Regions from separate parts of the Lactiplantibacillus sp. C232 genome, predicted to be linked through region 2. Evidence: predicted binding sites of a transcription regulator. Region 2 holds the regulator's gene; each other region holds the start of a gene.
The links. The regulator Rex, encoded in region 2, represses fermentation and respiration genes when NADH is low (regulators of the CRP and FNR family bind a similar motif). The targets are predictions, from matches to a motif close to TTGTGAANTANTTCACAA.
Positions count from the first base shown of each region.

Region 1 (3,287 bases), on a different contig from region 2:
GGGTGGTGTTACCACCGATTTTCGGCATTTTTTCTAAAATAACCGGGTTCAGGCCCAATTCATGTGCCTGGATTGCCGCAGTCAAACCCGCGCCCCCCGATCCAATAATCACTACGTCATAGTTCGGTTTTAGATCCGCTAAGGCGGTTGGTGTAAATGTAAACTTTTCAGCCATTGATTGCCACTTCTCCTCTCAATTCGTCCGGGGTATTCCCCAGGATGGAACCAAAATCTCATTTATTATTGTCGTTAACTGGACACGGGCCACCATTCCAAGTCTAGGAACAATGACCCGTGCCACCTTGATCCACGTTAACGGTTCAACGCCGATCAATACTTATTTTAGCTTAATCATCAATATTCGTCATATCCAGTGGAACCATCCATTCATCGAATTGTTCCGCGGTTACTTTGCCAGACTTGATGGCTGCTTCACGCAATGTCGTCCCCGCTTTTTCAGCTGCTTGAGCAATCATCGCACTATCATGATAGCCAATATGTGGTGACAATGCCGTAACCGTCATCAAGGAACTGTCGACTAACTCTGCCATCCGGTCTTGGTTGACCGTCAAACCAGCAATCATTCGGTCAGTGAAGCCGGTAATCGTTCCAGCTAACAATTCAGCAGATTCAAGGAAGGCATCAATCAAAACGGTCTTGTAAACGTTCATTTCAAAATTACCTTGGCTAGAAGCTAAATCGACGACCACGTCATTCCCCATAACTCGTACCGCTGCCATAGTGATGGCTTCAGCTTGGGTTGGGTTAACTTTCCCAGGCATGATTGATGAGCCGGGTTCGTTAGCCGGAATGTTTAATTCGTCATAACCGGCCCGTGGACCGCTTGCCAAGAACCGCACATCATTGGCAATCTTCATCAAATCGGCTGCTAGGGTCTTGATGGCCCCGTGAACCACGTTTAAGCCAGAATGATGGGCCAAACCATAGAACTTATTGGAATCAGCCGTAAATTCAATCCCATACAATTTGCTCATCGCCGCAGCAATATTTTCAGCAAAATGAGGGGCAGCATTTAGACCAGTCCCAACGGCGGTCCCACCCATTGCAAGCTCGCCTAACGTTGGATTCAACTGTTTTAAGTAGGCAATATCATGTTCAATCGCACTGGCCCAACCACTCACTTCTTGGCCAAAAGTTAATGGCGTTGCATCTTGAAGATGGGTCCGGCCGATCTTTACTACCCGCCAGTACTTCTTTTGTTTGATCTTCAATTCCGCTAATAAGTGTTCCGCTGCGGCAATCAGCTTATCCACGGCAACTGCGGCCGTAATGTTCATCGCCGTTGGGAAGATATCGTTAGAGCTTTGACCATGGTTAACATCGTCGTTCGGCAAGATTTCAATATCAGGATTGATCTTACCAGCCATGTGTGCGACCACTTCATTAACGTTCATATTCGTTTGCGTCCCCGAACCAGTTTGGTAAACAACCAGCGGAAAGTCCTTACGCAAATCTTCATCGTCGAGCGCTAATAACTTATCAATGGCAGCCACGATTAAATCAGCTTTTTCAGCAGTCATTGCTTCAACTTCTTTATTCGCAATCGCTGCGGCCCGCTTAATTTGAAGTAATGCCCGAATCATTTCCAACGGCATCTTCGTACCAGTCGGAAAGTTATGGCGACTCCGTTCTGTCTGAGCACCCCATAAGGCGTTCGCAGGAATTTTAACTTCGCCTAAAGTATCTGATTCAACTCGATATTCTGTCATGTTGATAACCTCCAATTAATGTGTTGGTAAGCGCTTACTAAGTGTGTGAAAAAAATAACATTTAGTTTATAAACCTAGTTTAGCGCCCCCATATAGCTATAGTCAAACTCAGTTTTAGCTATAAGTATTAGTTATGAGGTTTATGTAACAGTCGTTTGGCGCTGAAAGTTTGCGGTAACTGTGTGTTTGATAAAAATGTTTATTTATTCACATGTTCCGATTTATTTCTGTTGACCAATTTTACTCGTAATCGTCATTTTTTGCATACTCTGGAGGTTAAAGTCAATATCGGAATAGGACGCACACCAGCTGACAAACAACATTTCTAACTGTCGGGCCCTTTTCAGTCCCGAATCATGTTAAAAATTCAGGACATCGCTAATTAAAACAAAAATATCTCTACTAAATTGATATTAGCCGAGATATTTTTGATAAAGACATTGCTATGTTTACTTATCAGTTCCAACTGAATATCCCCATCTAACAGTATACTTAGCGATTCAACCATAGTCCAAGCACCAAAAGGACAATCATGATACCTAAAATCTTGGCATGGTTCCAATACTTAAACAGCAAGTCAATAATTGCAACCACGACAAATATAATCAGAACCGACATAAAATACAACCAAACATTACCATTAACACTGACCGTCACAACAAAACCAATAACGGCTAACCATGGTAAATATTTATCAATAAATAGCTTAAAATTTGGAAATTGCTCCATCACTTAATCACCCGCATCACCTTATAGTTCTTTGCAAACAATTGTATGCGTGAAGCCTCCTTACAACGACGCATTTCAATATATAAACACGAACAACTATTTATATTGTACTACATATTCATTAACTTGCTTATCAGTCTAAGCAACCAAATAAATCTTACCATTTCCCAAGCCGATAAATATTATTTGTCTCCAGTATCTGTTCGCTACAAGTGTCTATAAGGCGCATTGGTCACACGTACAATAGAACTGCCCTGCTTAACTCATTTCAATTCACCATAAATAAAAATGACCCAGCTAGTCATCAGCCGGGTCATTTTTGTCATCAATATCTTTTAGTCCTTCACCGCTTTAATCGTATCAATAATCGTGCCATCGCGATATTCAATCAAGGCAACGGTGCGATCTGTAAATTCAAGTGGTTGGGGTTGGCCGACTTTCTTTTCGGCTAATTGTTGTAATTCTTCAATCGTATAGACCGGCACACCTGGGACATGACTGAGTGCTTTAACTAGGTCTTGACGCCGGGGGTTGATTGCAATCCCGTATTCCGTCACAACCACGTCAATGGAGTCCCCCGGCGTTACAACGGTTGTTACTTCTGGCACAATCGTCGCTAACCGACCACGGACAAGTGGTGCAGAGATAATGGTCAGTTTGGCCGTAGCCGCGTCTTGATGTCCACCAATGGCGCCACGAATCACGCCATCCGAACCGGACATGACGTTGACATTGAAGTGCGTATCAATTTCCAACGCACTCAGAATGGCAACATCCAATTGATCAACCATCGCTCCTTTATTATCAGGGTCAGCGTACCATGATGCG
Region 1 covers NZ_JAMSKZ010000017.1:58,999-62,285, reverse strand. Annotated here, with positions in the region: gene MZO41_RS14000 (flavocytochrome c) at 1-175, opposite strand, end outside; gene MZO41_RS13995 (class II fumarate hydratase) at 348-1,730, opposite strand; gene MZO41_RS13990 (flagellar biosynthetic protein FlhB) at 2,223-2,459, opposite strand; gene citF (citrate lyase subunit alpha) at 2,795-3,287, opposite strand, start outside.
Region 1: the regulator Rex is predicted to act here: its motif matches at 1,774-1,791, upstream of MZO41_RS13995 (class II fumarate hydratase).

Region 2 (3,287 bases):
TGGTCAACAGTAACCGGGCTCGTTCTCCACCAGATAGGGCATGAACGGGTTTATCAACATCTTCACCAGTGAAGAGAAAACTGCCCAAAATGGTACGAATGTCTTTTTCAGGAGTGGTGGGATGTTCATCCCAAAGTTCACTGAGGACGGTTTTTTTGTCGTTTAAATTACGTTGCTCTTGATCGTAGTAGCCCGTAACGACGTTGGTGCCAAAAACGGCCTGGCCTTTAATGAATGGAATCTGTCCCAAAATACTCTTTAGGAAAGTCGATTTTCCAATACCGTTCGGTCCAACAATGGCAATAGCTTCATGTTTCTTAATATTCAAGTTGTCGGGTTCCGAAAGAATCTGACCATCATAGCCCACGGCTGCATCTTTGACGGTCAACACAATGTTGCCGCTTTGTTTAGCCGCATGAAAGCCAAAGTGGGCAGTCTTCTCGTCACTATCAGGGCGGTCAAGGCGGTCCATCTTTGCTAACTGCTTACGCCGAGCCTGGGCCCGTTTTGTCGTAGAAGCACGCACGATGTTACGATTAACAAAGTCTTCAAGCTTGCTGATCTCCGCTTGTTGCTTTTCATAATGTTTCCATTGTGCTTGGATTCGAGCCGCTTTTTCTTGCACAAACTGGTCGTAGTTACCAGTGTAGTGCACCATTTCATGGTGTGATAAGTCATAGACTTCGTTAACGACCCGGTCTAAGAAATAACGGTCATGGCTAACGATTAGCAGCGCACCAGAGTAAGACTGGAGATAGCTTTCCAACCAAGTAAGAGTTTCGACGTCCAAGTGGTTCGTCGGTTCGTCAAGGATAAGCAAGTCCCGTTTTTCAAGTAACAACTTGGCCAAGGCCAACTGGGTCTTTTGTCCACCGGATAGTGCCGTCACCGACTTATCGTACACATCGGCGTCGAATTGGAAGCCGTGCAACACGCCCCGAATCTCAGCTTGGTAGCCGTACCCGTTTTTTTGTTGAAATCCAGTTTGAATCTGATCATAGGTTTTCAGGGTCTGTTGATAAGCCTGCTCATCATTCATGATTGCGGGGTCGCTCAATTGATTTTCGAGCTGGTGCATCCGTTTTTCGATGGCATGTAACTCAGCAAAGACACTACTCATTTCTTCCCAAATCGTATTGTTACTATCCAGTCCTTGGTCTTGCGCCAAGTAACCGATTGTTAAGCCCTTGCGCATTGAAATCTGGCCTTCGTCCGGTACCGTTTCGCCGGCAATCATTTTAAGTAAGGTTGATTTTCCGGCCCCGTTTCGACCGACGAGGGCCACCCGAGCGTGTTCTTGAATATCCATTTGTACGTTATCGAACAAGACATCGGCGCCAAAACGCCGCATAACTTGCTGTACTTGTAGTAAAATCACGCTTTATTAAGCTCCTTTCACATTTAATTCGTGACATAATTGTAGCATATTGTAACGGCCTGACCCAATTATTCGGAATAATAAGTAATTATTATTTCACAAAGTCACGCGTTATGCTAGAATAGTGTCAGCAAATTCACAAACTTTTAATTAGGAGGACACGTCCGAATGGCAGAAACAAAAATTCCACGGGCAACGGCAAAACGGTTACCGATTTATTACCGCTATTTAAATATCTTGCTAGATGCAGATAAGAAGCGGGTCTCATCGACCGAGTTGTCCGAGGCGGTTAAAGTAGATTCAGCAACGATTCGGCGAGATTTCTCGTATTTTGGGGCGCTCGGCAAACGAGGGTATGGATACGATGTTGAAACGTTACTTGCATTTTTCAAAAAGATTTTAAATCAAGACACCTTAACGAATGTTGCTTTAATTGGGGTCGGTAATTTGGGCCACGCCCTACTGAACTTTAATTTTCACAAAAACAGTAATGTCCGCATTTCAGCAGCATTTGATGTCAACGAGGCGATTGCCAATACAGTCCAAAGTGGGGTTCCAGTGTACCCAATGACGGAGCTCAAAAAGCAATTGATCGAACAACAGATTGAGATTGCTATCTTAACGGTGCCAACCACGGTTGTTCAGAAAATTACCGATGACTTGGTTGATGCAAACGTCAAAGGAATCATGAACTTTACGCCGTTACGAATCTCCGTTCCTGAGACAGTACGGGTTCAGAACGTTGATTTGACCAACGAATTACAAACATTGATCTACTTCATTGAACATTACGGTCAGCAATTAGGTGACAATGGTAATGACGATGAAAATGAGACTGAAGATTAATAACTCGCTTTATCTTTGAAATTAAATGGCTATAAAAAGGCTTCTCTGAATTATTCAGGGAAGCTTTTTTAACATACTTAGATCACGAATCATTGATTGTAACGTATAAATATTCGGTGAAAATTAACGTTGAAACGCTAGGTTAGCGCTACCTAGTAATGATACTAGTGCAGTAAGCCTAATAACGTGGGTAACACAACCGATGCGTTCATTAGGATGTGGGCCGTCATCGATGTTTGAATCCGACCGGTGTGCTGGTATAACCAGCAGAATAATAACCCGATAAAGGCATAGAGGATAAAGTGACCATCCGCATGTGCAAAGCTAAATAACACACTAGAAATCAAGGCCGCCCCAATCTGACCAGTAACCGCACTTAGATTGCCAAAGATAACTTTGCGGAAGACGATTTCTTCCATAATCGGGGCACCGACAATGATGGCTAAGAAGAAAGCGGGATATTGTTGCCCAACAGTTAAGAGGGTGGTCGTGTTGGTTGACGCTGTTGACTGTCCCAGTAAAGCCGTCATTTTTAAAATGATGACTTGACCAATGATGACTAGGACAAGACCGATCAATCCCCAGATGAACGTCATGAACCAGTTACTTGGTTGTTTTTCAACAACGTTTTTTGTCCGCATGCGACTCGCCAACCAGATGAGTAGGATTGCACCGACTAAGTAGTCGACCGTTTGAATCACGAATACTTGGGCCCCTAGCTGATGGAAAGCAGTCACAAGGACGCTCGGTAGTGCGTAAATAATAAAGTAGATGATAAGAATAAAGATTGATTGGCGGCGATTAACCATCAAGTCACGTCCTTTTAAAAGTTTGATTTAAGATTTATTGATACTTCAATAGTATTCATTATAGTCGATTTGACATTCTTTGACTAATAATTGACAAATCACTTGCAATCTTGAATTAAAATGATATAGTTGACAATGTAATTAGCACTTGAGGTTGAGGAGTGCTAAAAAAGAATAAATGGAGGGATTCACGTGTTAAAACCATTAGGAGATCGCGTTATCTTGCAACAACAAGAAGAAGAAGAACAAACAAT
Region 2 covers NZ_JAMSKZ010000006.1:62,070-65,356, forward strand. Annotated here, with positions in the region: gene MZO41_RS07530 (ABC-F family ATP-binding cassette domain-containing protein) at 1-1,378, opposite strand, end outside; gene MZO41_RS07535 (redox-sensing transcriptional repressor Rex) at 1,547-2,224, shown strand; gene MZO41_RS07540 (CPBP family intramembrane glutamic endopeptidase) at 2,389-3,033, opposite strand; gene groES (co-chaperone GroES) at 3,226-3,287, shown strand, end outside.

Region 3 (3,287 bases), on a different contig from region 2:
TTTGAGACGTGGGCTTCGGCTTAAATCTGTGCCCACCACGTTCCGGCAATTGGCAGAAATGCCTGGAGGTCGGTGTAGGACGAACTAACTAAACAAGTTTACGCTGAGTCGAACTTTTTCCCAGCGGTCCATAGCTGGCTGTTTTTGAATTTAAGAACCGGCAAGTTTTAATCACAAATCAGGACAAATTAATTTGCACAATGCGTGTTCTGATAGATATTCTTATCTGTGTTTGTCGGTTTATTGTTGCGGTGTTTATTTTGAATAGCGCGTCCAAACGTGGGGTGCATGGCATTGCCGAGTAACGATTCGAGTTGTAGAGAGGTCCCAATCAAATAATCGGTTCAAGAATTTACTATGAATTCTTGAACCGATTATTTGCTGTGAATGATTTAGTTAACTTTGAATGGGGGATTACTTGGCATCATATGCGGCTTGGAAAATCTTGATGATGTCTTCTTTAGTACCTTTGCGTGGGTTAGAGAAGGCGTTACCGTCTTTAAGCGCATTAGTCGCCATGTGTTCGAAGTCCTCGATCTTGGCGCCAATTTCCTTGATGGAATGCGGAATGCCAACGTCTTCGCTGAGTTGTTTCATCGCTTTGATAGCTAATTCGGCAGCATCACGAGTCGATAAGCCATCAGTGTTTTCGCCCATAATTTTGGCGAGCTCGGCGAAACGTTCGGGGCACGCGATTAGATTATATTCTTCAACGTAGGGTAAGAGCAGCGCGCAGCAGACACCGTGGGGTGCGTCATATTGGCCGCCGAGCTGGTGGGCCATGGCGTGCACGTAACCTAGATTGGCGTTGTTAAAGGCCATGCCGGCTAACATTTCAGCTTCGACCATGTGTGTCCGGGCTTCTAGGTTATGCCCATTGGCGACGGCTTCGCGTAATGATGTTTCGATTAATTTGATGGCCTGGATGCACTGTGAATCGGTAATCGGATTGTGATCGACAGAAACAAAGGGTTCGATAGCCTGGACAAAAGCATCCATGCCAGTTGCGGCCGTGAGTCCCTTAGGAACATCTAGCATGAGAGTGGGATCGTTAAAGGACACGAGTGGCATGTTACGCCATGAAGCAACGACGAACTTATAATGCGTTTCTTCATTCGTAATGACACAGTGACGGGTCAATTCAGAACCAGTCCCAGCGGTAGTGTTGACCGCAATCAGTGGTGGTAGGGCATTCTTGAGTGTTTCGATTCCTGCTAACTTAGTGATATCGTCGCCGTTAGTCATGATGATGCCGGCACCTTTTCCGGTATCGTGGGCAGAACCACCGCCAATAGTAATCAGGGAGTCCGCTTGATTGGCTTGATATAAGGCTTTAACAGCTTGAATGTTATGAATTTTAGGGTTGGGTTCAACTTGATTATAAATTACGTAGTCAATCCCGGCAGCATCCAGTGACCGCCGCACCTGAGCAACGGCGCCGTCTGGCAGACTTTCAAGAAATTTGTCGGTGACGATGACTGGCTTGTGCATACCAAGAGTTTTGGCACGCTCGCCGATTTTACTAATGACACCAGGACCGAAAAAGTTAACGCTAGGCATTAAGAAATCAAAATTACGTTCAGTCATATTAATAACCTCTTTTTATATTGTAATCGCTATCATTACTAATTTACGAATCAAATTATAGTCGTAATAATTACAATTTGCAATACTTTTTGGCTAATTAATTATATTTTTCACAATATCGTTTAGAAAAGGTGCGGCAATCACGGCATACCTGTTGTAACCAAGTGTTAAATGACGGTGAACTATAGTCCTCATGCTATTTTATATTACTGCCTACAAAAAGACGACTAATTACAAAGATTCACAATCTTAGTAATTAGTCGTCTTTTTAGTGTGATCCAATAGAAAAATTGGGTTAGTACCAGTGATGATGTTGCCAGAACCGTTTGGCCTTGACCCAGGAGCCGTAGCGCGAGGCGACGTAGGTATTAGCACGTTTTTCCTGATTGACGGGTGACAAGTTGCCGTGTAAGTATGAGCGCAACAATTGATAGCGACCGTAGCAGCGGCCATTACGAGCCGTATAACTGTATCCAGATTCACGATAGGCGATCCAATTTTTGGCAGCGCGGTTGGCTTTCGAAAGCTTGGCGTTGATCTTGGCAATTTGCTGGGCTTGGCTAAGCTTCTTGGAGGCCTGGGCGGTGATTGTGGTTTGTGGTCCAAGACTAGTAGTCACGTTAACGACGACCCCGAAGACACAACTAGCCAAAACTAATAGCAACATGGTTTTAAAGTTAAATTTTTTCATGATATGTATAACCCCGTTTTATATTTTCCCTAAGCTGATAAGTGTAGAATACGCCAATTATGTGTCAGCTATGTTAAAGAAAAGTTACTATGTTATTAAATGAACGTTTCCGTTATGAAATAGTTGTTGTCAATAACTGTTGCAGCAATTGTTTAGATGAATAATTGCGCTGACTATCACATGAAAAAATCATAATATTGTTAGGAAAACTAAAGCGCTTTATTGCCTTCGTTCGGTAATCTTAAATTGGAATAGCTTTACAAAAGTATTAAAGGAGTAAGTGAGGGAGTGCAATAATGGCAACAAAAGATAATGAAAAGATTACATTGATGGCGCTAGTCATGATGATCTTTACGACCGTTTTCGGATTTGCCAATAGTACGGTGGCCTATTATTTAATGGGTTACAGCTCGATTCTATTTTACCTAGTCGCAGCCGTACTGTTCTTCATCCCGTTCGCGCTAATGATGGCGGAGTTCGGGGCAGCGGTTAAGTCTGATAGTAGCGGGATGTACAAGTGGCTGGAAGTGAGTGTGAATGCGAAATTTGCGTTCGTGGGCACGTTCATGTGGTTTGCGTCGTACATTATTTGGTTAGTCTCAACGTCAGCTAAAGTCTGGATTCCGTTTACGACCATCTTCTTTGGGAGCGATCAAACGCAGCGCTTTGCGATGTTTGGTCTGAATGCGACGCAGATGATTGGGATTTTGTCCTGTCTATGGATGGTGCTAGTGACGTTCGTTTCCATCAAAGGGATGAAAGGCATTGTGCGGGTCACGAGTTTAGGCGGCCTGGCGGTGACCAGTTTGACGGCAATCCTGTTAGTGGTTTCGGGGGTCGTTTTAGCCTTGAATCACGGACAATTCGCACAACCGTTACAACATGTGATGACGTCACCAAATCCAAGTTATCAGCATCCAGTCGGGTTACTCGGGTTTGCCGTTTTCGCCATTTTTGCTTACGGTGGGCTAGAAGTTCTCGGTGGGATGGTTGATAAGACCAAGAACCC
Region 3 covers NZ_JAMSKZ010000012.1:51,167-54,453, reverse strand. Annotated here, with positions in the region: gene MZO41_RS11805 (iron-containing alcohol dehydrogenase) at 415-1,587, opposite strand; gene MZO41_RS11800 (aggregation-promoting factor C-terminal-like domain-containing protein) at 1,883-2,278, opposite strand; gene yjeM (glutamate/gamma-aminobutyrate family transporter YjeM) at 2,575-3,287, shown strand, end outside.
Region 3: the regulator Rex is predicted to act here: its motif matches at 1,686-1,703, upstream of MZO41_RS11805 (iron-containing alcohol dehydrogenase).